2 regions of the Micromonospora inyonensis genome follow, and region 2 is predicted to be linked to the other one. Evidence: riboswitches for the same ligand, from Rfam matches in the RefSeq annotation. Region 2 holds a riboswitch; the other holds the start of a gene.
The links. Region 2 has a riboswitch for thiamine pyrophosphate ahead of GA0074694_RS02560 (thiamine phosphate synthase). Riboswitches for the same ligand answer to the same signal wherever they lie in the genome.

Region 1: another riboswitch for thiamine pyrophosphate. It lies ahead of GA0074694_RS16235 (ECF transporter S component); the one in region 2 lies ahead of GA0074694_RS02560 (thiamine phosphate synthase).

Annotation. Positions count from the first base shown of each region.
Region 1 is NZ_FMHU01000002.1:245,879-260,470, forward strand. Features, by position in the region: gene GA0074694_RS16210 (pentapeptide repeat-containing protein) at 1-170, shown strand, start outside; gene GA0074694_RS16215 (MTH1187 family thiamine-binding protein) at 282-578, opposite strand; gene GA0074694_RS16220 (hypothetical protein) at 828-1,061, shown strand; gene GA0074694_RS16225 (energy-coupling factor transporter transmembrane component T family protein) at 1,107-1,907, opposite strand; gene GA0074694_RS16230 (ABC transporter ATP-binding protein) at 1,904-3,349, opposite strand; gene GA0074694_RS16235 (ECF transporter S component) at 3,354-3,944, opposite strand; TPP riboswitch at 4,022-4,127, opposite strand; gene GA0074694_RS16240 (permease) at 4,465-5,397, shown strand; gene GA0074694_RS16245 (TIGR03943 family putative permease subunit) at 5,398-6,147, shown strand; gene GA0074694_RS16250 (alpha/beta fold hydrolase) at 6,205-7,035, shown strand; gene GA0074694_RS16255 (sugar isomerase domain-containing protein) at 7,032-7,823, shown strand; gene GA0074694_RS16260 (DUF6328 family protein) at 8,012-8,515, shown strand; gene GA0074694_RS31695 (hypothetical protein) at 8,567-8,734, opposite strand; gene GA0074694_RS16265 (hypothetical protein) at 8,744-9,277, opposite strand; gene GA0074694_RS16270 (Fur family transcriptional regulator) at 9,448-9,849, opposite strand; gene GA0074694_RS16275 (ArsR/SmtB family transcription factor) at 9,917-10,216, opposite strand; gene GA0074694_RS16280 (metal ABC transporter permease) at 10,260-11,126, opposite strand; gene GA0074694_RS16285 (metal ABC transporter ATP-binding protein) at 11,123-11,887, opposite strand; gene GA0074694_RS16290 (metal ABC transporter substrate-binding protein) at 11,884-12,864, opposite strand; gene GA0074694_RS16295 (DUF6703 family protein) at 13,120-13,377, opposite strand; gene GA0074694_RS16300 (antibiotic biosynthesis monooxygenase family protein) at 13,406-13,747, shown strand; gene GA0074694_RS16305 (hypothetical protein) at 13,772-14,314, shown strand; gene GA0074694_RS16310 (glycine--tRNA ligase) at 14,516-14,592, shown strand, end outside.
Region 2 is NZ_FMHU01000001.1:613,328-627,919, reverse strand. Features, by position in the region: gene GA0074694_RS02600 (DNA-directed RNA polymerase subunit alpha) at 1-291, shown strand, start outside; gene rplQ (50S ribosomal protein L17) at 326-886, shown strand; gene truA (tRNA pseudouridine(38-40) synthase TruA) at 955-1,785, shown strand; gene GA0074694_RS02585 (hypothetical protein) at 1,944-3,170, opposite strand; gene GA0074694_RS02580 (class I SAM-dependent methyltransferase) at 3,296-3,901, shown strand; gene GA0074694_RS02575 (ABC-F family ATP-binding cassette domain-containing protein) at 3,943-5,622, shown strand; gene GA0074694_RS02570 (aldo/keto reductase) at 5,743-6,687, shown strand; gene GA0074694_RS02565 (hypothetical protein) at 6,769-7,689, opposite strand; TPP riboswitch at 7,848-7,957, shown strand; gene GA0074694_RS02560 (thiamine phosphate synthase) at 7,952-8,578, shown strand; gene thiO (glycine oxidase ThiO) at 8,572-9,714, shown strand; gene thiS (sulfur carrier protein ThiS) at 9,760-9,960, shown strand; gene GA0074694_RS02545 (thiazole synthase) at 9,957-10,733, shown strand; gene GA0074694_RS02540 (thiamine phosphate synthase) at 10,823-11,410, shown strand; gene thiD (bifunctional hydroxymethylpyrimidine kinase/phosphomethylpyrimidine kinase) at 11,407-12,192, shown strand; gene thiC (phosphomethylpyrimidine synthase ThiC) at 12,213-13,805, shown strand; gene GA0074694_RS02525 (hypothetical protein) at 13,878-14,592, opposite strand, start outside.

The DNA.
Region 1 (14,592 bases), on a different contig from region 2:
CGGTATTCCATCACGCCACCATGGCCGGAGCCCGTTTCCGTGGCTGCACCCTGGCCGGGGTCGGCGACATCACCAGCTGGAAAGGAGCCGTGCTGCACCACACCGACCTGCTCAGCCTCTCATACAGCCTCGCCCACGCCGCCGGAATCCACGTCGACGACCAGGGCTGACACATCGAGCGTGGCCAGACGCCCCTGCCGTCGACTGCCCTACAGCCCACCGACGACACCCAGCTCACCGGACTGTCAGTCGGGGTTCTGATGGGCGCAACCGTGCCGACATCAGCCCTCGGCGAGGCGGGCCTCGATGTGGGCGACCTTGCTGGTCAGGGCGTCGGTCACGCCCGGCCGGACGTCGGCCTTGAGCACGACGCTCACCCGGGGCGCCTGCGCGGCGACCACGTCGACCGCCCGCTTGACCACGGCCATCACCTCGTCCCACTCGCCCTCGACGGTGGTGAACATGGCGTCGGTACGGTTCGGCAGGCCGGACTCACGGACCACCCGGACCGCCTCGGCGACCAGGTCACCGACGGACTCCCCGACGCCGAGCGGGGTAATCGAGAACGCGATCAGCATGTCGCTGATCGTCTCCGGTAATTCGGGTGCGCGCCAGGGAAGCGTGGGATAGCGTCCAGGACATGCGCTACTGACGCCCTTGTGCCGAGCCGGGTCCACCGCCGTTGCCGTGGACCGTGCCGCCGGGCGTGCGCGTTCCCCATTCGTCGCTGTCGCGACATGTGGTCGGCCGTCCCGGTGCACTCCCGTTCCCCGCTCGCCGACCGTACCGGCCGCTGCCGGACGGTCCCTCACCGAAGGAGGCACCGTATGCCTGCCAAGCGCAAGCCGAAGAAATCCCGTCCGTCCGCGCCGAAGCCGACCCTGCGGGACGTGACCCCGCCGGACCTGGACACGATCGAGGTGGCTCCGGTGAGTCTTTCGACCGGATCCACTCCGCCGCAGGCTCCGAAGGCCGGGCCGCCCCAGCGCGGCGCGGCCTTCGTCGCCAACCGCGGCCGACCCGCCGCGCAGGGCCGCCAGTACGCCTTCCGCCGCAGCTGATCGGCCCCGGTGGCCGGGGCGGTCACGCCCCGGCCACCGGTCGGGTCAGCCGACCAGGGGGCGGAACGTGCCGAGCGCGATGCTGACCGCCAGCGCCCCGCCGGCCAGCACGGCCGCCCCCACCACCAGCAGCCCGTCCGCGACGGTGAACCGTTGCCGGCGGGCGACCGTACGGGGGGTGCCGGCGTCGAAGCCGCGCGCGTCCATCGCCACCGCCAGCCGGGTGCCCCGCCGGATCGCCCCGACCAGCAGCCCGAAGGCGGTGGAGACGAAGAGCCGGAGCTTCGCCAGCGGGTTGCGGCCGGCGTCCACGCCCCGGGCCCGTCGGGCCAGGCTGATCATCTGCCACTCCTGGCCGAGCATCGGCACCAGCCGGAACGCGGCCAGTGCGCCGATGGCGAACCGGGGCGGGGCCTTGGCGTTCTGGATCAGCGCGTCGGCCAGGTCGGTCGGATCGGTGGTGGCGAAGACGATCACGCCGGGGAGCGCCACCGCGAACGTCCGCAGCACCAGCCCGAGCGCGGTGACCAGCACCCCCGAGGTCACCAGCACCGGACCGGCCTCGACGAGCACCCGGCCCTCCCGCTCGGCGGCGAAGAGCACCAGGGTGACCAGGATGCCGACCGCGCCGAGCAGCAGCGGCCAGGCCCGCTGGGCGAGCACCCCGTACCGCACCCCGAACAGCGGCAGGACGGCCAGCTCGATGGCGATGGCGATGGCCGGGGCGACCGGGTCGAGGGTGGCGACCAGGGTGAACGAGAAGAGCAGCGCCGCCGCGAGTTTCGCCACCGGGTTCCGGCGGGCCAGCGGCGCGGTCGGGTCGGCGACCGGTTCCAGGCTGATCACGGCCGCTCCTCCGTGCTCCGGGTCGCCCGTTCCAGGGTGAACCGACGGTCGGCGATGGCGTCGACGAAGTCCGCGTCGTGGGTGACCGTCACGACGCCGTGCCCGGCGTCGCGCAGCCCGGCGAACAGGTCGACCAGCTCCGACCAGGTGCGCCGGTCCTGCCCGAAGGTGGGCTCGTCGCAGACGAGCAGGCGGGGTGCGGTGGCCAGGGCCGTCGCCACGCTCAACCGCCGCGACTCCCCTCCGGAGAGGGTGTACGGGTTCGCCCTGGCCAGCCGCTCCAGCCGTAACCGGTCCAGCAGCTCGTCCACGGTGGCGCGGACGGCCGCCTCCGGGCGGCCGGTGCGGCGCGGCCCGAGCGCCAGCTCGTCGAAGACCGTACCGGTGACGAACTGGTGTTCCGGGTCCTGGAAGACCGAGCCGATCCGCCGGGCCAGGGCGGGTGCCCGCCAGCGGTGCGGGGGAGTGCGCCGGTCGGCGTCGGCCAGTTCCGGGCTGGCGGTCGCCCGGCCGCTCCCCGGTCGGAGCAGCCCGCCGAGGAGCAGCGCGAGGGTGGACTTGCCCGCCCCGTTCGGGCCGAGGACGGCGAGCGCCTCGCCCGCGCGTACCGCCAGGTCGGTGGGGCCGAGCCGGGGCGGCAGGCCGAGCCGGTCGGCGGTGAGCAGCACCTCCCCGGCGGGCGCGACCGCCCGGCGCGGCGGCACCGGGTGGCCCGGCACCCAGACCCCGTCGGCGGCGAGCGCGGCACCGTGCTCGGCGAAGACCCGCTCGGGCGGCCCGTCGGCCCGCACACTGCCCCCGGCGGCGAGGACGACCACCCGGTCGACCAGGGGCAGCGCCTCGGCGACCCGGTGTTCGACCAGGACCAGCGTGGTGTGGGCGTCCACCGCGTCGGCGACCGCCCGCCGGACCAGGGCCGCCCCGGCCGGGTCGAGGTTGGCGGTCGGCTCGTCCAGCAGCAGCAGTCCGGGACGCAACGCGAGCGCCCCGGCCAGGGCGAGGCGCTGCTGCTCCCCACCGGAAAGCGCGGCGGTCGGCCGGTCCCGGCCGTACGGGAAGCCGACCCGGGCCAGCGCCTCGTCCACCCGGGGCCAGATCCGATCCGCCGGCACCCCCCGGTTCTCCAACCCGAACGCCACGTCGTCGCCGCTGCGGGCCATCACGAGCTGGCTCTCCGGATGCTGGAAGACCATGCCCACCCGGTCCCGCGCCTCCTGCGGCGGGAGACCGTCGATCTCGATGTCACCGGCCCGCTCGCCGGAGTCCTCCGGCAGCAGGCCGGCCAGCGCGGCCAGCAGGGTGCTCTTGCCCGCGCCCGACGCGCCGAGCAGCAGCACCCGCTCGCCGGCCTCGATGCGCAGGTCGACGTCCCGGACGGCCCAGGCCCGCCGGCCCGCGTGCCGCCACCCGAACCCCCGCAGCCGTACGGAGACCCCACTCACCGGATCAGACGAGGGTGCGGTCGCGGGCGGCGGGGAGGTGGGCCAGGGCCCCGGTGCGGGCCAGGGCGGTGGTCAGGGCGTACCCGCCGACACCCGTCACGACCGCGGCGCTGACCACGGTGAGCAGGGCGTACGGGATGCGGTAGCTGGTCAGGTCGTACTTGGCGTTCCAGACGAAGAAGTCGAACACCGCCGCGCTGACGCCGGTCAGCACCCCGGCGAGCAGTGCGGTCGGCAGCCGGAACGAGCGGTACCGGAACGCGGCGAAGGCCAGCTCCGCGCCGAGACCCTGGACGATGCCCTGCGGGATGACCGTGCCGGCCCACTGGCTGCCCAGCAGCGCGGAGAGCACCGCCGCGACGGTCTCGCAGTACAGGGCCGCGCCGGGCTTGCGGATCACCAGGCCACCCACCACGGCCGGCATCAGCCAGACCCCGTAGATGAGGGCCTGCGCCGGTGGGAAGAAGGCGAACGCGCCGGATGTGGCGCTCCACACCAGGCCCCAGGCCCAGAAGATGACGCCGAAGGCGACCGCGATCACCGAGGCGACCACGATGTCGATGGTGCGCCAGCGGGGGTTGTCGAGCTTGCTCATGGATACGTGCTCCCAGTCCGTGTGCGAACCAGGCAAGACGCACGTCGTACGCCCGGTGGCACCGGACGACGACGCGGCTGGAGACTGACCGAACTCCCTGCGCTGGCATTACCCAGATCAGGTTCGAGGGTCTGCGGGCCGTGGCCCGCACTCTCAGCGCTGTGCGCTCCCCTGTCGGATGTGAAGTTGTCTGCGCAGACGCTAGCACCGGGACGGGCCGGAACCCAGGGGCGCGTCGCGTGGAGAGAGTCGGCCACGTCACTGTCCGGGTTAGGGTGAGCTGCTCCCCGTACCCGTCGACCCGGAGACCACCGTGACCTCTGCCGGCCAGGCCACCCCGCGCCCCGGTCGACCCGGGCCCGCCGCGTCGCCCGACGACGCCGTCCGGTCCGACCCGGCGACGTCACCGCTGGGCGTCGTCGCGCCCGGCGTACCGGGGGAGCAGCCGGCACCCGGCGGGCCCGAGCGGGACGCCCCGGGCGGCGGGCCGGGCCGGTGGCTCGGCGAGCGGGTCGGCTCGGTGGAGGTCCTGGCCGGGCTCCTGGTCCTGCTGGTGGTCTTCCGCGAACCGATCGGCACCGCGATCTCCGCGCCCCGCCTCCAGACCTGGACCACCGTCTTCGTCTCGGTCATGGTGCAGGCGATGCCCTTCCTGGTGTTCGGGGTGCTGCTCTCGGCGGTGATCGCGGTTTTCGTGCCGCGTTCGTTCTGGGCCCGGGCGCTGCCCCGGCATCCCGCGCTCGCCGTGCCGGTGGCCAGTGCCGCCGGAGTGGTCCTGCCCGGGTGCGAGTGCGGGTCGGTGCCGATCGCCGGGTCGCTGATCCGCCGGGGCGTCACCCCGGCCGCCGCGCTGGCCTTCCTGCTCGCCGCCCCGGCGATCAACCCGATCGTGCTCACCGCCACCGCGGTCGCCTTTCCCGACAACCCGGAGATGGTCCTCGGCCGGGGCCTGGCCAGCCTGGTCGTCGCCATGATCATGGGCTGGCTCTGGCTGCGGCTGGGCCGCGCCGACTGGATCCGGCTGCCGCACCGACCGGACCTGGACGGCCTGGGCCGGGGCGCGGCGTTCTGGTCGGCGGTACGCCACGACGTCGTCCACGCCGGTGGGTTCCTGGTGCTCGGTGCGATGGCCGCCGCCAGCATCAACGTGCTGGTGCCGGAGCGCTGGTTGCAGACCCTGGCCGACGACCCGGTGCTCTCGGTGCTGGCCCTGGCGGTGCTGGCCGTCCTGCTCTCCATCTGCTCGGAGGCGGACGCGTTCGTCGCCGCGTCGCTGTCCCAGTTCTCGTTGACGTCCCGGCTGGTGTTCCTGGTGGTCGGGCCGATGGTGGACCTGAAACTCGTCTCGATGCAGGTCGGGGCGTTCGGCCGGCGGTTCGCGTCCCGGTTCGCCCCGACGACCTTCGTGGTGGCCGTGCTGGTGGCCGTCGGCGTCGGAACGGTGGTGGTCTGAGTGAACCGGCAGGCCCAGGCGGTCGTTCTGCTGCTGCTCGGGGGTGCGGTGCTGCGGGCCAGCCTCACCGACCTGCACCTGCGCTACGTCAAGGCGGGGCTGCAACCCTTCCTGGTCGCCGCCGGGCTGCTGCTGGTGGCCGCCGCCGCGATGACCCTCTGGTACGAGCTGCGCCCCGCCGCGCCCGACGACCCGGACGGCCACGGCCACGGCCACGATCACGGCCATGACCACGACCACGACCACGACCACCACGGCCCGCGAGTCGGGTGGCTGCTCCTCCTGCCGGTGCTCGGCCTGCTGCTGGTCGCCCCGCCGGCCCTCGGCTCGTACGCCGTCGGGCAGGCCGGGACGGTGCTGCCCGACCGGGTGACGTCCGACTACCCGCCGCTGCCCGAGGGGGACCCGGCCCGGATCACCGTGCTGGACTACGCCTCCCGGGCGTTGTTCGAGCGGGGACGGTCCATCGGGGACCGTCGGGTCCAGCTCACCGGCTTCGTCGTCACCGGCCCGGACGGGCAGCCGATCCTGGCCCGCATGATCCTGTCCTGCTGCGCCGCCGACGGCCGCCCGGTGAAGCTCGGCCTCACCGGGGACCCGCCCACCGGCCTGGCCGACGACACCTGGGTGGAGGTGACCGGCCGCTACACCCACAAGGTCGGCCGGGATCCGGTCAACGACGCCGAGGTGCCGTACCTGGAGGTCGAGTCGTGGCGTCAGGTGCCCACCCCGAAGCAGCAGTACGAGTAGGGCTGCCCGCCGTCGGCGTGTCCGCTCCGACGCGCCGCGTCACGGTAGGCTCTGGGGATGAAGATCGATGCGCGGGGGCTGACGTTCGACGTCCACGCCGACGGCCCGGCCGACGGTGATCCGGTGCTGCTGCTGCACGGGTTCCCCCAGCACAGCGGCGAGTGGGTGGACCTGCTGCCGGCCTTGCACGCCGCCGGGCTGCGGACGTACGCGCTGGACCAGCGGGGCTACTCGCCCGGGGCCCGGCCCACGGAGGTGCAGGCGTACCGGCTGGCCGAGTGCGTGGCCGACGCGGTCGCCGTCCTCGACGCGCTCGACGTGCCCACCGCGCACGTGGTCGGCCACGACTGGGGGTCGATCGTGGCGTGGGCGCTGGCCGCCGGGCACCCGGACCGGGTGCGCACCCTCACCGCCGTCTCCGTGCCGCACCCGGCCGCGATGGCCCGGACCATCGCCGGGGACCGGAAGCAGAAGGCCCGGTCGGCGTACATGGCGCTGTTCCGCAAGGAGGGCAAGGCCGAGAAGGTACTGCTCGCCTGGCACGGTGCCGCCCTGCGCAAGCTGCTCGGCGGGGTGGGGAACCGGGAACGGATCGAGACGTACGTGCGGCCGATGCGGGAGCCGGGCGCGCTCACCGGAGCGCTTAACTGGTACCGGGCGATGTCCGGTCGGGAGTTGGTGGGCACCGGACCGGTGTCGGTGCCGACCACCTACGTGTGGAGCGACCGGGACACCGCGGTCGGCCGGACCGCCGCCGAGGCGTGCGCGGCGTACGTCACCGGGACGTACCGGTTCGTCGAACTGACCGGGGTGAGCCACTGGATCCCGGACGAGGCTCCGGGCGCGCTGGCCGAGGCCGTTCTGGCCCAGGTGGAGGCGGTGGGGTGACCGGCCCGGTGGACACCTCCGGGCCGGACGCGACGACCCCGCCGGTCAGTGCCGAGAGCTACCTGGCCGTCGTCACCTCGACGATCGCCCGGGTGGCCGCCGGCCAGCGTGCGGCGGTGGCCCGCGCGGCCGACCTGGTCACCGACGCGCTCCGGGCCGGCGGGGTGGTGCAGGCGTTCGGCACCGGGCACTCCGAGGCGCTGGCGATGGAGATCGCCGGACGGGCCGGCGGCCTGGTCCCGACCAACCGGATCGCCCTGCGCGATCTGGTGCTGCACGGCGGCGCGCCGGTCGACGTCCTCGACCCCACCCTGGAGCGCGATCCGGCGGTCGCGCACCGGCTCTGGGAGTTGACCCCGGTACGCCCGCCGGACGTGTTCGTGATCGCCTCGAACTCCGGCATCAACGGCGCGGTGGTCGAGTTCGCCTCGCTGGTCAAGCGGCACGGGCACGGGTTGGTGGCGATCGTCTCGGCGGAGCACTCGGCCCGGGTGCCGTCCCGCCACCCGAGCGGGCGTCGGCTCGTCGACTTCGCCGACGTGCTGCTGGACAACGGCGCCCCATACGGCGACGCGACCCTGCCGCTGCCCGGCGGGGGCGCGGTCGGCGCGGTCTCCTCGATCACCGCCGCCCTGCTGGCGCAGCAGATCGTGGCGGAGGTGGTGGCCCGGCTGCTGGCGGCGGGGGAGTCGCCCCCGGTCTACCTGTCGGCCAACGTGCCGCACGGCGACGCGCACAACTCCGAACTGGAGGCCCGGTACGCCGGCCGCCTGCGGCGCGGCACCTGACCCGGTGCGGCATCCGGGCCCCGGTGTCCGGATCGCGGGCGCTGTCCCACGGTGTCCCGGTCCTGCCGTCGGGGTCCGGAAGCGGACAGGTGAATGCGTTTCGCGGCGCGCGGCACGGGGCAATCGCTGTGCTGCCGGCGGCGCGGGACGTACCGCCGGTTCTCAGTCCCCGGTGCGGAGGTGGCGGTTTGTCCAAGGAGACCGAACGGCAGCGTTGGCAGCGCAACTTCGCCGACCTGTTGCAGGAGCTGCGGGTCGCCCAGACCGGGGTGCAGATCCTTTTCGCCTTCCTGCTCACCCTTCCCTTCAGTGCCGGCTTCACCCGGACGACCGGCTTCCAGAAGGACGTCTACGTCGTCGCGCTCCTCTCCGCCGCCGCCGCCACCGCGATGATTATCTCGCCGGTGGCGTTCCACCGGGCGCTGTTCCGCCAGGGACGCAAACCGGAGCTGGTCCGCTTCGCGCACCGGATGGCCAGCGGTGGCCTCGCCTTCATGCTGGTCTCGATGGTCAGCGCGGTGCTGTTGATCACCGACTTCATCCTGAACCGGGGCGTCGCCTTCGTCCTGAGCGCGGCCACCGGCCTGTGGTTCCTGACCTTCTGGGTGATCCTGCCGTTCGCGCGGCGCAACTGGGGTGAGGACGACCTCGACGACGAGGACGACGATCCGCCCTCGGGCCAGGGCGACTGAGGACCAGCCGCCGAACCCCACCGATTGCCGCGGGGCACGGTGGGGGCCCGGTCAGCGGTTGACCGCCCAGACCAGCACGGCCACCAGGATGACCGCGTTGAGCACGCCGAGCACCACGTACGCGGTGGAGGGCATCTTCTGCCCGCGCCGGGCGAGACTCATCAGGTAGCCGGCGTAGCCGAACAGCAGCAGGGCCATGACGATCAGGAAGTAGAGCACCGGTCGACCTTAGCGGTCCGCCCGCAGGCCGAGTTCACGCAGTTCCAGCGCGGCCAGCGCGTCGACGGTGGCCGGGTCGCCACGCCGCCACGCCTCGGCCACGTCCGGCGCGATCCGGGTGAGCCGCCCCAGCGGCTGCCCGGCCAGCGCCCGCAGGGCGAGCAGGTCCCGGCCGGCGGGCATGGACCGCAGGGCCGCCGCCGCGCCGGCCCGACGCATCCAGCGCAGCCGCAGCGGCAGCCAGCCGAACAGGACCAGGCCGAGCGGGAACACCAGCACCGCCACGGCCAGGGCCAGGGCCAGCTGGTCGACCAGTTCCTGCTGGTCGCGGCCGGCCTCGGCGACCGCCCGGGCGGCCTCGGCGGCCCGCTCGAACGGCGTGGTCAACTCGTCGCCGACCAGCGGAACCCGGCCGATCGTGCCGCCGGCGTCGGCCAGGTTGTCGGCCAGGCCGCCACCGGCGGACTCCAGCTTCCTCCCGGGTACGGCGAGCCGCTGCACCAGGTCGTGCAGCCACATCGCGCCCCGGATCGCGGCGTACACCTAGGCCACGACGAGCAGATCGGTGACGAGTTGACGGATGGCGGTGGGAAAACGATCGGCGTAGATCCTCACGCCGCACAGCGTGCCACGCGGCACCCGCCACCGCCGACCGGGCAGCCTGGCGCCGCGCCGTCCGCCGCAGGACCGCAGCGGACGACGTACCCCGGCGGTCAGCCGGCGGCGCAGGACGGGCAGGTGCCGAAGATCTCCAGCGTGTGGCTGACGTCGGAGTAGCCGTGCTGGGCGGCCACCCGCTCGGCCCAGGTCTCCACGGCCGGGCCGGCGACCTCCACCGTGCGCCCACAGGAGCGGCAGACCAGGTGGTGGTGGTGTCCCTCGCTGCACCGTCGGTAGAGGTGCTCACCGCCCGGCGGGCGCATCACGTCGATCTCGCCCGCGTCGGCCAGCCCCTGCAACGTCCGGTAGACGGTGGTGAGGCCGACCCGCTCGCCCCGTTCACGGAGCATCGCGTGCAGGTCCTGCGCGCTGTGGAAGCCCTCCACCTCGGCGAGCAGCGCGCTGACCGCCGTACGCTGCCGGGTGTTGCGCACGGCCGTACCGCTCTCGCTCACGCCACCGCCTCCCTCACACCGACCCCTACGCGGGGCCCGGCCCCGACGGTCCGCTCGCTCTGGTCGCTCATGTCCCCTCCCCGGCGTGGCTGACCGCGTCCGCCACGATGTGCGCGACGTGCTCGTCGACCAGGGTGTAGGCGATCTCCCGGCCACGCCGGGAACCCCGCACCACACCGGCCCCGCGCAGCACCCGGAGGTGCTGGGAGACCAGAGGTTGCGTGGCGCCGAGTTTCTCCACCAGCTCGTGGACGCAGCGTTCACCCTGGGCGAGCTCGCTGACGATGGCCAGCCGGATCGGCGCGGAGAGGGCGCGCAGCAGGTCTCCCGCGCCCTCGTACGCGTCGTAGCCGTTGGTGCTGGTCACCCTGCAACGGTAACCAATGCCGGCACGCCTCGGGCGATCAGGATCAGCGCAGCACCACCTCGTGCGGCTCCGTCGGGGCGGGCGCGGCCGGGGTACGCCGTCGGAGCACCGTCCGCCAGACCGCCGCGCCGACCGCGACGACGAGGAAGGAGGCTATCGCGAGCACCACCACGGACGCGCCCGGGGCCGTGTCCGCGACCGCCGCCACCCAGACCCCACTGCCGGCGGCCAGCAGGCCGACCGCCATCGCCATCGCCATCGTGCTGCGGAAACCCCGGGTGACCTGCTGCGCGGTGGCCACCGGGACGACCATCAGCGCGCTGATCAGCAGGACGCCCACCGCCCGCATGGCGATCGTGACGGTCACCGCCGTGGTCACCGCCAGCAGCAGGTTGAGCGTACGGACCGGCAGGCCGGAGACCCGGGCGTACTCCTCGTCGTGGCAGACCGCGAAGAGGGCGGGGCGCAACGCGACCATGGTGACCAGCACCGCCACCCCGAGCACCGCGATGGTGACCAGGTCGGTGCGGGAGGTGGTGGTCAGCGCGCCGAACAGGTACGCGTTGAGGTTGGCGTTGCTCGCGTCGGAGAGCCCGACCAGCATCACGCCACCGGCGATGCCGCCGTAGAAGAGCAGCGCCAGGGCCAGGTCGCCGGAGGTGCGGCCGCGTTCCCGGACCAGCTCGATGACGACCGCACCGAGGGCGGCGGCGACCACCGCCATGAGCACGGGTGACTGGTTGAACAGCAAACCGGCCCCGACCCCGGTCAGTGCCACGTGGCCGATCCCGTCGCCGATCAGCGCCAGCCGTCGCTGCACCAGGTAGATGCCGAGCGACGGGGCGGCGAGACCGATGATCAGCGCGCCGACCAGGGCGCGGAGCATGAAGTCGTACTGGAAGAGGCTCACGGCGTGCTCCACAGCCCGGCGGGCTCCTCGGGACCGTGCGGGTGCACGTGGTCGTGGTCGGGATCCGCGTGGTGACCGGCCGGCTCCGGGACCGCGCCGTCGTGCGCGATGCCGCCCTGGTGGACGACCACCGCCCGGCTGATCAGCGGACGCAGCGGACCCAGCTCGTGGGCGACCAGCACCACCGTGCCGCCGCCGTCGACGAACCCCCGCAGCGCCTCGGCGAAGGCCTCCTGGCTGACCGCGTCGACCCCGGCGGTCGGCTCGTCGAGGACCAGCAGTTCCGGTGCTCCGGCCAGCGCCCGCGCGATCAGGGTCCGCTGCTGCTGCCCGCCGGAAAGGGTCGCCACCGGATCACCGGCCCGGTCGGCGAGCCCCACCGCGCGCAGCGCCTCGGCGACCGCCGCCCGGTCGGCCCGACCGGCCGGCCGCAGGACGCCCCGCCGGGCCAGCCGGCCGGAGGCGACGACCTCGGCCACCGTCGCCGGTACGCCACTGCCGGCCCCGAGCCGCTGCGGGACGTACCCGATGCGGTGCCACTGCCGGAAGCGGCGCAGCGGGGTGCCGAAGAGGGTGACCTGCCCGGCGCTGAGCGGTACCAGGCCGAGGACCGCGCGGATCAGGGTGGACTTGCCGGAGCCGTTGGCCCCCAGCACGGCGACGACCTCACCGGCGGAGACCGCCAGCGAGACGTCACGGAGCACGGGTCGGCCGTCGTAGCCGACCACCCCGTGCTCCACGTTCACGACGGGTTCGCTCACGAGCAGCCCAATGCCGTCCGCAGGTTCTCCAGGTTGCTGCGCATCACCGAAAAATAGTCCCCACCGGTGTTGTCGGCGGAGAGACCCTCGATCGGGTCCAGCACCGCGGTCTTCGCCCCGACCTCCTTGGCGATGGTCTCGGCGACCTTCGGGCTGACCAGCTCCTCGAAGAAGATGGTGGTGGCCTTGTGCTCGCGGGCCTCCTCGGTGACCTCCGCGAGGCGCTGCGGGGACGGCTCGTTCTCCGGGCTCAGGCCGGAGATGCCGATCTGCTCCAGCTGGTAGCGCTCGGTGAGGTAGCCGAAGGCGGTGTGGCTGACCACGATCTCCCGCCGCTGGCAGGTCTTCAGGCCCTGGGTGAACTCGGCGTCCAGCTTCTCCAGCTCGGTGCGGAGCGTCTTCGCCCGGGTGGTGTAGTCGGCGGCGCGGTCCGGGTCGGCCTTGCCGAGCCGCTCGGCGAGCTTGTCGGCGATGGTGGCCAGCCGGGTCGGGTCGAGCCAGACGTGCGGGTCCTTGGCGCCGTCCTTCTCCCCGGCGGGCTCCTCCTTCTCCTCCTCGTGGCCCTCCTCGCCCTCGTGGCCGTGGTCGTGTCCGCCCGCCGCGGCGTCCAGGAGCGGCTGCACGGTGGTCACGTCGAACGTCCGGTCCCCGCCGTTCTGCTCGACCGCCTCGTCCACGGCCGGCTGGAAGCCCTTGAGGTAGACGACCAGCTCAGCCTCGCTGACCTGGCCGACCTGCCCCGGGTTCAACTCCAGGTCGTGCGGCTCCGCGCCGGGCTTCGCCAGGTTGACCACGGTGACCGCGTCCCCACCGACCCGCTCGCTGACGAACTGAAGGGGGTAGAACGCGGCCACCACGTCGACCCGCTGCGGGTCGGCGCCGGCCACCTCGTCGGAGGAGCAGGCCGAGACGGCACCGAGAGCGAGCAGGGCGGAGGAAGCGGCGGCCAGGACACGCGACGTGGGACGGCTGTTCATGTTCCCCACCTTCCGCTGCAACGACAATGATTGTCAAAAACGCATGCTTGCATGTGAGCGCCGTCAAGTCGCCGCAGGCCGGGTGCGGTGGAAGGAGGGGTGCGGTGGAAGGAGGGGTCCCCTGTTACCGCTTTTTGATGAGGAAGGGCCCCCTGCAACCACCTGGGGCGGGCGCGATGGGGCGCGGTGCGGGTGCGGTGCGGGGGCGGCGCTGGCTGTGGGCGCGGTGCGGGGGCGGTGCGCGCTGTGGGTGGGTCAGAGCAGCTTGGCGAGCGCGACGCCGACCAGCAGGGTGAGCATCAGCAGCCGGATCAGCCGGGTCGTCGGGGTCTGCACCGGCCAGGTCAGCCGCAGCAGGGCCACCAGCGCGGCGGCCAGCAGCAGGAGCGGCAACCCGCCGACGACGCCCGGCGTGAGCAGGCCCACCAGCACCAGCGCGAGCGCGGCCAGGAACACCCCGGTCGGATTCACCCGGGACAGGCGGGCCAGCAGGGGGCTCTGCGTACGCTGCATCCCACAGACTCTACGAGGAGGACGCCCGGTGCTCGTCACCAACCGGTTCGTGGTCGACGAAGACGTCGCCCCCACCTTCACCGAGCGGGCGCACGCCGCCCTCGCCGCGCTCGCCGCCCGCCCCGGTTACCTGCGCGGGGAACTGCTGCGCGCCCTCGACGACCCCCGCTACTGGTGCCTGGTCACCGAATGGGAGTCGGTGGGGGCGTACCGGCGGGCCCTGGGCGGCTTCGACGTCAAGGTCCACGCCACCCCGCTGCTGGCCGAGTCCGTCGACGAGCCATCGGCGTACGAGACGCTGGCCAGTGCCGGGCCGGACGGCGCGGTGACGATCTCCACGAGCGATCGGGCCGCTGGTCCGTACCGCTGACACCCGGGCACTACCCTCTCCGGTATGACCGCACCCGGACCGGCCGCCCCGTCGCCGTACCCCGTGCTCCCCGACGGGCCGGAGGGGAACGGCGTACCCGCACCACCGGCCGGCCCCGGGGTCGCCCCGCCGTTCGCCGCGCCGCCCACCGAGGGGCGCAGCGTCCGGATGTGGCTCGGCCTCGGTGCTGGGGGGCTCGCCCTGCTGCTCTGCTGCGGCGGCGGGACGGCGACCCTGGTCGGGTTGGCGGTGGCCGGCACCCAGGCACTGGACGAGCAGGGCCGCGCGGTCACCGGCGACTACTACCGGGCGCTCGTCGACGACCGGTACGCCGAGGCGTACGACCTGCTCTGCCGCGACCTCAAGGAGCGGGAGTCCCGGGCGGAGTTCGAGCGGCGGGTGACCGCCGAACCGGCCATCACCTCCTACCGGGTCGGTGGTGTCGACCTGAACGACCTCACCGTCCCGGTCGACGTGGTCCTCGACGGGGGCGGCCGGGAGACCCAGCGGGTGACCCTGGCGCAGAGCAGCTCCACCGGTCAGCTCGAGGTCTGCGGGGTCAGCTGACCGGGGCGGGACGGGCGGACGTGACCGGCCCACCGCGACGTACGCCGTGACCAGCGGCGCCGGGACCGGCCCGCCACGCGGGCGGACAGCTCACCGGGAGTATCCTGCTGGGCTCGGGGCGGTGGTGGCCGTACCGTAGTCCCGAACCTGTCCGGAATCTCCCTGTGTCCCCGCCGACCGCCAGCCGGCGTAGGAGGAAACATGTCCGCCGACCGTATCGACGCCGTCGTCAGCCTCGCCAAGCGCCGGGGCTTCGTCTTCCCCTCCAGTGAGATCTA
Region 2 (14,592 bases):
GCGGACCTGGCCCTGCCGATCGAGGAGCTGGACCTCACCGTCCGCTCCTACAACTGCCTCAAGCGCGAGGGCATCAACACCGTTGGTGAGCTGATCGGGCGCACCGAGGCCGACCTTCTCGACATCCGCAATTTCGGTCAGAAGTCGATCGACGAGGTCAAGATGAAGCTCGCCGGGATGGGGCTGGGCCTGAAGGACTCCGCGCCCAACTTCGACCCGGCGCACGTCGTGGACACCTTCGGCGAGGCTGACTACGACACCGACGACTACCGCGAGACCGAGCAGCTGTAACCGCGGCTGAGCATCTAAACGAGGAGCACCAACCATGCCCACGCCCACCAAGGGCCCCCGCCTCGGCGGCAGCCCCGCGCACGAGCGGCTGATGCTGGCCAACCTGGCCACCGCGCTGTTCCAGCACGGCAAGATCCAGACCACCGAGACGAAGGCCCGGCGGCTGCGCCCGCTGGCCGAGCAGCTCATCACCAAGGCCAAGCGCGGTGACCTGGCCTCGCGGCGGCGGGTGCTGGGTGTCGTCAAGGACAAGGACGTGGTCTACGCCCTGTTCGACCAGATCGCGCCCCGGTACGCCAACCGGAACGGTGGCTACACCCGGATCGTGAAGACCGGTCCGCGCAAGGGTGACGCCGCGCCGATGGCGATCATCGAGCTGGTCGAGGAGCTTCAGGTCGCCGAGGCCAAGGCGAACCGGAAGACCGCCGCCCGCAAGGCCGCGCAGCAGGACAAGGTCGAGGCGCTCGCCCCGGCCGAGGAGGCCCCGCAGGGCAAGGACGCCGACCAGGACGCCGAGCCGCCGGTGTCGGCTTCCGGGGACACCGCAGCCGCCCGTGAGGACAGCGACGAGGCCGGCGAGAACGACAAGGCCTGAGCATGAGGCCACCATCGGGCCCGGCACCCTTCGGGGTGCCGGGCCCGATGCATGACGCGGAGGTACGAGTGGAGGAGCGGATCCGGCTCCGGCTGGACGTCGCGTACGACGGCACCGGTTTTTCCGGGTGGGCCGCACAGCCGGAGCGGCGGACGGTGGCCGGGGTGCTCGCCGCGACCCTGGACCTGGTCCTCGGCGCGGGCACCGCGACCGGACTGACCGTGGCCGGTCGGACCGACGCCGGGGTGCACGCCTCCGGGCAGGTCTGTCACCTCGACCTGCCCGGCGATGTCTGGCGGGCGCACCAGGGTGCGCTGCTGCGCCGGCTGGCCCGGCTGCTCCCGCCGGACGTGCGGGTCCGGGCGCTGACCGAGGTGCCGGCCGACTTCGACGCCCGGTTCTCGGCCACCTTCCGCCGCTACGAGTACCGGGTGACCGACGCCCCGTGGGGTGCGGAGCCGCTGCGCCGGCACGAGGTGCTGGCCTGGCCGCGCCCGCTGGACCCGGCCGCGTTGAACGCCGCCGCGGCCGGGCTGGTGGGGGAGCACGACTTCGCCGCGTACTGCAAGCGCAAGGAGAACGCCACCACGCTGCGCGAGGTGACCCGGCTGGACTGGCGGCGGGAGCCGGACGGGCTGCTGGTCGCCACCGTGCAGGCGGACGCGTTCTGCCAGGCGATGGTGCGCAGCCTGGTCGGGGCGATGCTGGTCGCCGGAGACGGCCGACGACCGGTCGACTGGCCGGCGAGCCTGCTCACCCGGCGGGAACGGTCGAGCGAGGTGACCGTGGCGCCCGCGCACGGGCTGACCCTGGTCGCGGTCGGCTACCCCGTCGACCCGACAGAGTACGCCCGCCGCGCGGATCTCACCCGTCGCCTGCGGGTGCCGAGCACGTCCTGACCGAGGTCCACGTGCCGTTCGATCCGGCAGGCTGGCCCGACGCCCGACGCCCGACGCCCGACGCCCGACGCCCGACGCCCGACGCCCGACGCCCGACGCCCGACGCCCGACGCCCGGCCGCGGCGACCTCGACCGGGCCGGGCGTCTCCGGGGCCGGCTCAGTCGTCGTCGGAGCCGGACGGGTCCGTCCGGAGGGTCCCGGTCGAGTTCGGGTCCGGCTGGACGAGGTCGCCGTCGGTCCGGCGCTCCAGCACCGTCCGGTCGAGGTGGAGCTGGACCATCTCGTTGAGCACCTGCTTCGCCTTCGGGTCGTTCGTGTCGATCGGCTGGCCGTCGGCCCGGACCACGAGGCAGTAGGCGATGTAGTGGCCGCGTACCTGCCAGGCCACCCGGGCCGCCGCGGTGGTCAGCGCCTTGGTCTCGTCGCCGGCCTCCAGGGCCAGGAACCGGCCCTGCTGGTGCTGGAGGATCTGCCGGATCCGCTCCCGGGCCCGCTCGGCGCTGGCCAGGTCGGTGAGGTTGAGCAAGCCGGCGGTGGCCAGGTGCCCGCCGTCCGGTGCTCGTACCGTGCCCCGGACGACCTGGTTGCAGCCGAGCCGGACCAGTAGGTCGGCGATGTCGTCGGTGGCCGCCACCGCGCAGCTCGCGCTGGAGTGGGTCTTGAGAACCTGGTACGCCGGTTGCCCGTCGGCGAGGACCAGCTGGCGACCCGGGAAGACCTCCCTCGCGGTCAGCGGCAGCGGGTCGGTGTCGCGGGAGTCCAGGTCGGTCCGGACCGGCCCGTCGGTGTGCACCGCGCCGGGCGGGGCGGACGGAGGACTCTGCGGATTGGGTGACGACTCCCGTTCCAGCAGCACGGCAGCGGTGCCGAGGCCGCAGATGGCCAGCAGCACCAGGACCGCCGCACCGCCCACCACCATCTGCCAGAGCCGGCCACCCATCGGGGCCACGCGTGCGGTCGGGTACCCCACGGCGGGCGCGGGGTCCGTCGGGTACCCCACGGCGGGCGCGGGGTCCGTCGGGTACCCCACGGCGGGCGCGGGGTCCGTCGGGTACCCCACGGCGGGCGCGGGGTCCGTCGGGTACCCCACGGCGGGCGCGGGGTCCGGCTGCGGTGCGGCCGCCGGCTCGGCGGGCTGCGTCCGGGTCGGGGTGGCGGCTGCCGGGGCGCTCTCCTCGGGTACCGGCGTGGCCGGGGGTGGCGCCGGGACGACGGCCCGGGCCTGCGCGGTGGCTGCCCGGGGGGCCGGGGGCAGGTCCGGCGTCGGGAAGCGGGAGGGCGAGGGGCCGGCGGGGGCGCGTCGCGCGCCGGCCGCCGACGAGTCGGCTCCGGGTTGCGGAAGCCCGTGCAGTGCGTCCTCATCGGACTCGTACCGGTACACCATGTGCCATAGATTAAGGGCATTACTCCTTTCAGGGGGTAAAACGGGAAATTGCTCCCACGGATGTCCCGTGCCGGACCGCCGACCGCCGTGCCGGTGCCGCCACCCCGGTACGCGAGAATGCGGACGTGACCGGCGACCACTACTTCAGCTCCCGTCCCGCGAGCCTGCCCCAGCCGCGGCAGGTCGAGTTCTCCGTCGCCGGGCGCGACTACACCCTGGACTCCGCCGGCGGGGTCTTCTCCGCCGACCGCCTCGACGCGGGCACCGCCGTTCTGCTCCGCAAGGCCGAGCTGCCCGCGCCGGAGACCGCCGGGGCGCTGCTCGACCTGGGCTGCGGATTCGGAGCGATCGCCTGCGTCCTCGCCACGCACGCCCCGGCGGCGACGGTCTGGGCGGTCGACGTCAACGAACGCGCCCGCGAACTCACCGCCGGCAACGCCGTCCGGGTCGGGGCTGCCGGCCGGGTGCGGGTGGCCGACCCGGACGACGTGCCCGACGGGGTCACCTTCACCCAGCTCTGGTCCAACCCGCCGATCCGGATCGGCAAGGAGGGGCTCCACACCCTGCTGCGCCGCTGGCTGCCCCGCCTCACCCCGGACGGGGTCGCCTGGCTGGTGGTCGCCCGGCACCTCGGCGGTGACTCGCTGCACGGCTGGCTCGCCGACCAGGGCTGGCAGGTCGTCCGGCACGCGAGCCAGAAGGGCTACCGGGTGCTCCGCGTCACCCGGTAAATGGATGTCCCCGGCCCGCGCCGCTCGGGCAGGATGCCCGGGTGGGATACGTGGACGTGGCCGGGGTGGCGCACACCCTGCCGGACGGTCGGGAGCTCTTCGCCGACGTGTCGTTCCGGGTCGGCGAGGGGGCCAAGGTCGCCCTGGTCGGACCGAACGGTGCGGGCAAGACGACCCTGCTGCGGATGGTCGCCGGTGACCTGCCGGTCGCCGTGGGCGGCGTCGCCCGCTCCGGAGGACTCGGCGTCATGCGGCAGTTCATCGGCATGATCGGCGACGACTCCACTCTCGCCGACCTGGCGCTCGGCCTGGCCCCGCCCGCGCTGCGCGACGCCGGGCGCCGGCTGGTCGAGACCGAGGCGGCGATGCGGGCCGCCGAGGTACGCGGAAAGTACAGCACCGCCGCCGGCAAGGCGCAGCTCGCGTACGCGGACGCGCTGGCCGCCTGGGGCGAGGCCGGTGGGTACGACGCCGAGGTGCTCTTCGACACCGTCGCGACCATCGTGCTCGACCTGCCCTGGGAGACCGCCCGGGACCGTCCGGTCCGGACGCTCTCCGGCGGCCAGCAGAAACGCTTCGCCCTGGAACTGCTGCTGCGCGGCCCCGACGAGGTGCTCCTGCTCGACGAGCCGGACAACTTCCTCGACGTGCCCGGTAAACGCTGGCTGGAGGCGCGGCTGCGCGAGTCCACCAAGTCGGTGCTGTACGTCTCGCACGACCGGGAACTGCTCGCCCAGACCGCCGACCGGGTGGTCGCGGTGGAGGGCGGCAGCGCCTGGGTGCATCCGGGCGGCTTCGCGACCTGGTACGACGCCCGGGTGGCCCGGCACGCCCGACTCGACGAGCAGCGCCGCCGGTGGGACGAGGAACACCAGAAGCTGCGCGAGCTGATGCTGATGTACAAGCAGAAGGCCGCGTACAACGACGGGCTGGCCTCCCGTTACCAGGCCGCGCAGACCCGGTTGCGCAAGTTCGAGGAGGCCGGGCCGCCGCCCGTACCCCCGAAGGACCAGGACATCCGGATGCGCCTGACCGGCGGACGGACCGGCAAGCGCGCGGTGATCTGCGAGTCTCTGGAGCTGGACGGCCTGACCTACCCCTTCGACCTGGAGATCTGGTACGGCGACCGGGTCGCGGTGCTCGGCGCGAACGGCACCGGCAAGTCGCATTTCCTGCGGCTGCTGGCCCGGGGCGGCACCGACCCGGACCCGGCGAACGGCCCGGTGGACGGGGCGGCCGCCCTCGCCCCGGTCGCCCACGACGGGAGGGTGCGCCTCGGTGCCCGGGTCCGGCCGGGGCACTTCTCCCAGACCCACGACCGACCGGAGCTGATGGCGAAGACCCTCGTCGAGATCCTTTGGCGGGGCGACGAGCACCGGGCCGGCATGGACCGGCACACCGCGATGGCCGCGCTCGGCCGCTACGAGCTGGCCGGCCAGGGCGACCAGCGCTTCGGCACGCTGTCCGGTGGACAGCAGGCGCGGTTCCTGGTGCTGCTGCTGGAGCTGTCCGGAGCGACCCTGCTGCTGCTCGACGAGCCCACCGACAACCTCGACCTGGCCAGCGCGGAGGCGCTGGAGGAGGGGCTGAAGGCGTTCGCCGGCACGGTGGTCGCGGTCACCCACGATCGCTGGTTCACCCGTTCCTTCGACCGCTTCGTCCTCTTCGCGGGCGACGGCGAGGTCCGCGAGACCCCCGAACCGGTCTGGGACGTCGGCTGAGGTGGTAGCAGGTTGAGGTGGTAGCAGGTTGAGGTGGTAGCAGGGGCCCCTTGTTACCGCTTTTTGAGTAGCAGGGGACCCCTGCAACCACCGCGGCATAGAGTTGATCTCGTGACTGAGATGACCTTCCGCCGACTGGGCGACTCGGGGCTCGTGGTATCCGTGGTCGGTGTCGGCTGCAACAACTTCGGCCGCAAACTCGACCTGGCCGGGACCCGGGCGGTGGTGGAGGCCGCTCTGGACGCCGGCATCAACTTCTTCGACACGGCCGACATCTACGGGCAGCCGCAGGGTGGCTCCGAGGAACTGCTCGGTGCGGCCCTGCGTGGACGGCGCGACGACGTGGTGGTGGCCACCAAGTTCGGCATGGACATGCACGGCATGAACGGCCCGGACCACGGCGCGCGTGGCGCCCGCCGGTACGTCGCCCGGGCGGTGGAGGCGTCGCTGCGGCGGCTCGGCACCGACCATATCGACCTCTACCAGCTGCACGAGCCGGACCCGGGCACGCCGATCGAGGAGACCCTCGCCGCCCTGGACGATCTGGTCCGCGCGGGCAAGGTGCGTTACCTGGGCAACTCCAACTTCAGTGGCTGGCAGATCGCCGACGCCGACTGGATCGCCCGGACCGCCGGCACGACCCGGTTCGTCAGCGCCCAGAACCACTACAGCCTGTTGGAACGCGCGGTGGAGACCGAGGTGGTGCCGGCGTGTGAGCGCTTCGGACTCGGGCTGCTGCCGTTCTTCCCGCTCGCCGACGGCCTGCTCACCGGCAAGTACCGGCGCGGGGAGCAGCCTCCGGCGGGCAGCCGGCTCGCCGGTGCGGGCCGGTACGCGCAGCGGTTCGCCACCGCCGACTGGGACACCATCGAGGCCATCGGGTCGTACGCCGACCAGCGAGGGCTCACCATGCTCCAGGTGGCCATCGGTGGATTGGCCGCCCAGCCGGCGGTCACCTCGGTGATCGCCGGGGCCACCACGCCGGAGCAGGTACGGGCCAACGCCGCAGCCGGTGCCTGGCAACCGGACGACGACGACCTGGCCGCCCTGCGCGCGCTTCTCTGACCACCGGCCTCTCTGACCACTGGCGGATTCGTCCGCCGCCGGGAGCCCGGCCTCTGCGCCACCGGGCTTCCGGCGGTCGGCTCAGACCAGACCGTTGATCCGGTTCGCGGAACGTCCCCGCAGCGCGGCGGCCACCATCCGGGCTGTCCGGGTGGGGTGGCGGAGCACGTCGTCGGAGGTGCAGCGGACCAACCGCCAGCCCGCCGCGCGGAATGCGTGGAACCGGGTCGCCTGCCGGCGGAGCAGCGTCGGGTCCCGGGGCGGGCCGGGTTCGTACTCGACCGCCACCCGGCGGGCGGGGTAGGCGAGGTCGACCCGGCCGACGTACTGGCCCCCGGCATCGCGCACCTCGTGCCGGACGGCTGGCGTGGGCAACCCGGCGTCGAGCAGGAGCAGGCGTAGCCGGGTCTCCATCGGTGACCCGGCAGACGGATCGACCAGGGCGAGCACCTCCCGCAGCAGGGGCAGCCCGGGCCAGCCGGCGCGACCGGCCGCGTACCCGCGCAGTGCGGGCAGGTCCACCACGCGGTGGTGCAGCAGCGCGTCGAGGGCGACCACCGCGTCGGTGCGTGGCGGCCGGCGACCGAGGTCGAAGGCCGTGCGGAGCGCGGTGGTGACCGGTAGCCCGGTGTGGACGGTCAGGTCGGCTTCCGACAGGACCGATCGGGTGACGGCCACCCGGGTGTGCGGGCGCATCCGGGCCGCGCGGGGCAGCACGACGGTGACCGGCGCGTTCGGCGGCAGGAGCCCGGCGCCCCGCAGGTACGCCGCGCTCAGTCCGGCGATCGCGGCGCCGGTGGGAAGCACCAGCGCCACGGCCTCGCACCACATGCGATGGTCCTCGGGTCGGTGGGCCGCCCGGTGCACGTAGACGTCGGGCAGTATTCGCTGCCAGGCACGCCCGCGCAGCATCGTCCAGGTGAGGAGGCCGTGGGCCACGGCGGTGCTGCCGCGGAAGGGCCGGGACTCGAGACCGGGCGGGACCTGGGGTGAGCGCGGCATCAGGACAGCATGCCGTGACCGGACGGTCACGCGCTGCCCCCGATCGTCGATTGTGAGATTTTCTCCACTGGCGTAGTCGCTGTCGAAACCTCACGACTTGCGGAAAACGGACACACCACCCTTGGCGGATCCCCCGATCCGTCGTACGGTGTGCCACGCAAGTAACCCACGGGAGCCCGGTGGACCGGGCTGAGAGGGGGGCTGGGAGCCCCCGACCGTCGAACCTGATCCGGGTAATGCCGGCGCAGGGAGGAGAGTTGCCGTGCCGTCTCTGGGACGACTGCATCTTGTCACCGACACCCGCCCCGGGCGCGATCCGCTCACCGTGGTCCGGGCCGCCCTCGGCGTCGCCGGCCCCGAGCTGGTGGTGCAGGTCCGGGTCGAGGACTCCGCCACCGACCGTGAGGCGTACGACCTGACCGGCCGGATCCTCGAACTGTGCGCGCCGGTCGGCGCGACGTGCCTGGTCAACGACCGGTTGCACGTGGCGCTCGCGGCCGGCGCGGCGGGCGGACATGTCGGCGCGGACGATCTGCCGGTCGCCGCCGCCCGCCGGGTGCTCGGCCCGGATGCGGTGCTCGGCGCGACCGCCCGGGAGCCGCTCGCCGCCGCGCGGGCGGTCGCCGCGGGGGCGGGCTACCTGGGCGTCGGCCCGTGCCATGCGACCACCACGAAGGACGGGCTACCGGCACCGATCGGTCCGGACGGGGTACGCGCGGTGGTCGACGCGGTGCCGGTGCCGGTGATCGCCATCGGCGGGGTGACCGCGGCGACGGTGCCGGCGCTGCGCGCCGCCGGGGCGTACGGGGTGGCGGTGGTCGGGGCGCTCTCCGGCGTCGCCGATCCGGCCCGCGCGACCGCCGGGCTGCTCGGAGCCCTCGGGTGGTAGCAGGGGGCCCTTCCTCATCAAAAAGCGGTAACAGGGGTCCCCTCCTTGCACCGGATGTGGTGGTGGTGGGGGGTGGGGTCGTCGGATGGGCGGTGGCCTGGCGGTGTGCCGCGCGGGGCCTGTCGGTGACCGTGCGCGACCCGGCACCCGGCTCGGGAGCCTCCACCGTGGCCGCCGGGATGCTCGCCCCGGTCGCCGAGGCGTACTTCGGGGAGACCGCGCTGACCGGGCTGCTCGTCGCGTCCGCTGCCCGCTGGCCCGCGTTCGCCGCCGAGCTGACCACCGCCAGCGGCGTCGACCTCGGGTACCGCACCGAGGGCACCCTGGTCGTCGGGCTCACCGGCGACGACCTGGCCGAGGCGGGGCGGCTCTGGGCGTACCAGCGGGAGTTGGGCCTGCCGATCACCCCGCTGCGCCCCAGCGCGCTGCGGGACCGGGAGCCGGCGCTCGCACCCCGGGTGCGCGGCGGCGCGTTCGCCCCCGGCGACCACCAGGTCGACCCCCGGCGTCTGCTGGTGGCGTTGCGCACCGCCGCCGAGCGGGCCGGCGCGGTGCTGGTCGCCGCCCCGGTCGGGCGGGTCGACGAGCTGGCCGCGTCGGCCGTCGTGGTGGCCGCCGGCTGCGGCACCGCCGCGCTGACCGGCCTGCCGGTTCGGCCGGTGAAGGGGCAGATCCTCCGGCTCCGCGCGCCCGGCGGCGGCCCGCCGGGCTTCCGGCACGTCGTCCGGGGGTACGCCGACGGCGAGCCGGTCTACGTCGTGCCCCGCGCCGACGGGGAGGTGGTGGTCGGGGCGACCGTCGAGGAGCGGACCGACCCGGCGGTCACCGCCGGGGCGGTGCTGCGACTGCTCCGCGCCGCCGTCGACCTCCTGCCCGAGCTGGCCGAGTACGACCTCGTCGAGACGGCTGTCGGGTTCCGCCCCGGCACCCCGGACAACGCGCCGGTCATCGGCGCGCTCCCCGACCGACCGGGAGTGCTCGTCGCGGCGGGCCACCACCGGCACGGCATCGTGCTCACCCCGGTCACCGCCGATCTGGTCGCCGACCTGGTCGCCACCGGCACTCCCGACGCGATGCTCGCCCCCTTCACTCCGGGCCGGTTCGGCCCGGTCACCCGGGCGGCGACCGGTGGGTGACCCACCACGGCAGACGAGTACGTGAACCCGACGAAAGGACGACAGGTGGAACTGACGGTCAACGGCGTCGGGCGGAGTCTGCCCGACGCGGCCACGGTGGCGGACCTGGTCGGCGAGGTCACCGCCGACCGGCGCGGGGTGGCGGTCGCGGTCAACGGCGAGGTGGTGCCGCGTACCGGCTGGCCGGGCACGACGCTGCGCGACGGCGACCGGGTCGAGGTGCTGAGCGCGGCGCAGGGCGGGTGAGCGCGGTGACCTTCGTCCTTGACGGTACGACGTTCACCTCCCGGCTGATCCTCGGCACCGGCGGCGCGGCCAACCTGCACGTGCTGGAAGGGGCGATCCGGGCCTCCGGCACCGAACTGGTCACCCTGGCGCTACGCCGGGTCGACCCGGCCGGCGGCCACGGCGGCCTGCTGGACCTGCTCGACCGGTGCGGGGTGCGGCTGCTGCCCAACACGGCCGGCTGCTACACCGCACGGGACGCGGTCAAAGTCGCCCACCTGGCCCGGGACGCGTTCGACACCGACTGGGTGAAGCTGGAGGTGATCGGCGACGAGCGGACCCTCCTGCCCGACGGGGTGGAGTTGCTGCGCGCCGCCGAACAGCTCGTCGACGAGGGCTTCACCGTCCTGCCGTACACCTCGGACGACCCGGTGCTGGCGCGCCGGCTGGTCGACGTGGGCTGCGCGGCGGTGATGCCGGCCGGAGCGCCGATCGGGTCCGGCCTGGGCGTCAACAACCCGCACCACATCCGGCTGATCCGGCAGGAGGTCGACGTGCCGGTGATCCTGGACGCCGGCATCGGCACCGCCAGTGACGCCGCGCTCGCCATGGAACTCGGCTGCGACGCGGTGCTGCTGGCCAGCGCGGTCACCCGGGCCGCGGACCCGGAGACGATGGCCACCGCGATGCGCCACGCGGTCGAGGCGGGGCGGCTCGCGTACCGGGCCGGCCGGATTCCGCGCCGCTTCCACGCGCTGGCCTCCACTCCGGACGAGGGACGGCCGGAGCTGTGACCGCGTCGGCCGTCCGTGCGGGTCGCGGTACGGGAGGACTCCGCCCACGCCCGCCCGCCACCACGACCAGGGCCGACGTCCCCACCGGGATCGTCGCGTTCACCGATCGCCGGGTGGCCCGGCGGCCACTGCCGGAGGTCGTCGCGGCGGCGGTGGCCGGGGGAGTGCGGTGGGTGGTGCTGCGGGAGAAGGACCTGCCCCGCGTCGAGCGGGCCGCCCTCGCCGCCGACCTGCGGGCGGTCCTGGCCGGTACGGGCGGCACGCTGGTCGTCGCCGGCCCCGACCCGCTCGACGGGACCGCCGTCCACCTGTCCGCCGCCGGTCCGTACCCGCCGCCGGATGTGCCACTGGTGGGTCGTTCCTGCCACGACCCAATCGAGGTGGGCCGGCTCACCACCGAGGACTACGCCACCTGCTCACCGGTCTACCCGACCCGTACCAAACCCGGCTACGGCCCACCCCTGGGCCCCGGCGGGCTGGCCGACCTGGTGCGGGCCAGCCCGGTGCCGGTTCTCGCCCTCGGCGGCGTGGAGGCCCCGGAGCAGGTGCACGCCTGCGTCGGGGCGGGCGCCGTCGGCGTGGCGGTGCTCGGCGCCCTCATGCGGGCCGGCGACCCCGCCACCGTCGCGGCCACCCTCGTCGGAGCCTTCACCGCAGCCGGCGGAGGCGAACGGTGACCCCGACGACCGTGCTCACCGTCGCCGGCTCCGACTCGGGCGGTGGCGCGGGCATCCAGGCCGACCTGAAGGTGTTCGCCGCGCTCGGCGCGTACGGCACCAGCGTGGTCACCGCCGTGACCGCGCAGAACACCCGGGGCGTGGACGCCGTCCTGCCGATGCCGCCGCGCACGGTCGCCGAACAACTCGACAGCGTGCTCGGTGACTTCCGGGTGCGGGCGGTCAAGACCGGGATGCTCGGCACCCCGGCGGTCGCCGACGCGGTGGCCGGGGCGGCCCGGGCGGGACGACTGCCGAACCTCGTCGTCGACCCGGTGCTCGTCGCCACCAGCGGACACCGGCTCGGTGTGGTGGAGGCGGTCGAGCGGCTGCTGCCGTACGCGCTGGTGGCGACGCCGAACCGCGCGGAGGCGGAGGCCCTAACCGGAGCGCCGGTGACCACGGTCGGGGAGATGGTCGCCGCCGCCGGGGCGCTCGCGGCCGGCGGCCCGGCCTACGTGGTGGTCACCGGCGGCGACGTGGACGCCGACGGCGAGGCGGTCGACGTGCTGGTCGGCGGCGGTACGACGACCGTGCTCCGCGCGCCCCGGGTGGACACCCGGCACCACCACGGCACCGGCTGTTCGTTCTCGGCGGCGATCGCCGTGCGGCTGGCGGCGGGGGACGCGGTGCCGACGGCGGTGGCGACCGCCAAGGAGTACGTCACCCGCGCGCTGACCGGCGCGCGGGACTGGGAACTGGGCGCGGGCCGTGGCCCGCTGGACCACTTCGGATGGTCCTGACGACCAGCAGGGAGGCTGTCATGCAGGCACGACGCAAGGTCTACGTGGAGGGGGCGCGGCCGGACGTCCGGGTGCCCTTCGCCGAGGTGACGCTGACCGGGGACAACCCACCGGTGCGGCTCTACGACACGTCCGGCCCCGGCTCCGACCCGGAGGTCGGGCTGCCACCGCTGCGCGGTCCGTGGATCGCCGAGCGGGGCGACGTCGCCCCGGTGCGCGGGGCCGGCACCCCGTTGGCGGGCGTGGCCGGCAGACGGCCGACCCAGCTCGCGTACGCCCGGGCGGGCGTGGTGACCCCGGAGATGGAGTTCGTGGCGATCCGGGAGGGCGTGACCCCGGAGTTCGTCCGGGCCGAGATCGCCGCAGGCCGGGCGGTGCTGCCGCTCAACGTCAACCACCCGGAGTGCGAGCCGGCGATCATCGGGAAGGCGTTCCTGGTCAAGGTGAACGCCAACATCGGCACCTCGGCGGTCACCTCCTCGGTCGCCGAGGAGGTGGAGAAGCTGACCTGGGCGACCCGGTGGGGCGCGGACACCGTGATGGACCTGTCCACCGGCCGGCGGATCCACGAGACCCGGGAGGCGATCGTCCGCAACTCGCCGGTGCCGATCGGCACGGTGCCGATCTACCAGGCGTTGGAGAAGGTCGGCGGTGACCCGGTCGAGCTGAGCTGGGAGGTGTTCCGGGACACCGTGATCGAGCAGGCCGAGCAGGGCGTGGACTACATGACCGTGCACGCCGGGGTGCTCCTGCCGTACGTGCCGCTGGCCGTCGACCGGGTGACCGGGATCGTGTCGCGGGGCGGGTCCATCATGGCGGCCTGGTGCCTGGCGCACCACGAGGAGAACTTCCTCTACACCCACTTCGCCGAGCTGTGCGAGATCCTCGCCCGCTACGACGTGACCTTCTCGCTCGGGGACGGCCTGCGGCCGGGGTCCATCGCGGACGCCAACGACGAGGCGCAGTTCGCCGAGCTACGGACGCTCGGGGAGCTGACCGGCGTCGCCTGGGAGCACGACGTGCAGGTGATGATCGAGGGCCCGGGACACGTGCCGATGCACAAGATCAAGGAGAACGTGGATCTCCAGCAGGAGCTGTGCCACGAGGCCCCCTTCTACACGCTCGGCCCGCTGACCACCGACATCGCGCCCGCGTACGACCACATCACCTCGGCGATCGGCGCGGCCATGATCGGCATGTTCGGCACCGCGATGCTCTGCTACGTCACGCCCAAGGAGCACCTGGGCCTGCCGGACCGGGACGACGTCAAGGCGGGCGTGATCGCTTACAAGATCGCGGCGCACGCGGCCGACCTGGCCAAGGGGCACCCCGGCGCGCAGGCCCGGGACGACGCGCTGTCGAAGGCGCGGTTCGAATTCCGTTGGGAGGATCAGTTCAACCTCTCGCTGGACCCGGAGACCGCGCGGGCGTACCACGACGCGACGCTGCCCGCCGCACCGGCGAAGACCGCCCACTTCTGCTCGATGTGCGGGCCGAAGTTCTGCTCGATGAAGATCACGCAGGAGTTGAAGGAGTACGCGGCCCGGGGCATGCGGGACAAGTCCGAGGAGTTCGTCGCCTCGGGGAGCCGGGTCTACCTGCCGTTGGCCTGACCGGGGCGGCCTGACCTGGCGCGCGGCCCGGCTGGAGACCGGCCCGCGACCGGGGCGATCGGCGACGGCCGTTCAGTCGCGCTGGTGCCGCCCGGTGGAGCGAAGGGTGCGCCGTTCGCCGGGGTCCGGAAAGGTGGTGGTGTCCGGCGTCGGTTGGCCCAGTTGGGCGACCCAGTCGACGTACTCCTCGTCCTGCGGGGGGAGGGTGGGCTCATCCCGCTCGCGCCCGCTGGCCCCGTCCGATCGGCTGCCGCCGGTCGCGCCGGCCCCGGCCCGGTCGCGTCGGAGCAGGTCCCGCAGCTTCCGGAACCCCCCGGTTGCCGGGACGTCGATGGCGGGTCCGGTCCCGTCGGTCGTCGCGTCGCCGTCCACCACCGACCCGGTGGCGGTCGTCCGGTCGGTGTCCTCCGGTGGGCCGCCGTCATCCGCCGTGCCGGTCTGTCCGACGCCGGGCAGTCCGCGGCCGAGGTGGACCGGGTCCGGCACCGCGCCGTCAGTGCGGTCCGGCCCGGCACCGCCGGTGGACCGGTCCGGAGTCGGGAGCGACCAGTCCAGAGCTGCGGTGGACACGGTCTCCGCCGTGCCCGGCGGACTCGGCCAGTCCCACGTTCCCGTCGGGCTCCGGTCGGCGCCGGTGGGCTGGGGGAGCTGCCACGGGAGTCGTCCGATCGGCTGGGGACCGACGCTGCCCGGCGACTCCCCGGACACACCCTCGGCGTCGTCGGCCGGGTGGGCCGGTGACGGGACCGGCGGCAGCCCGGTACCGGCCGGAAGGGGACGCAGGATG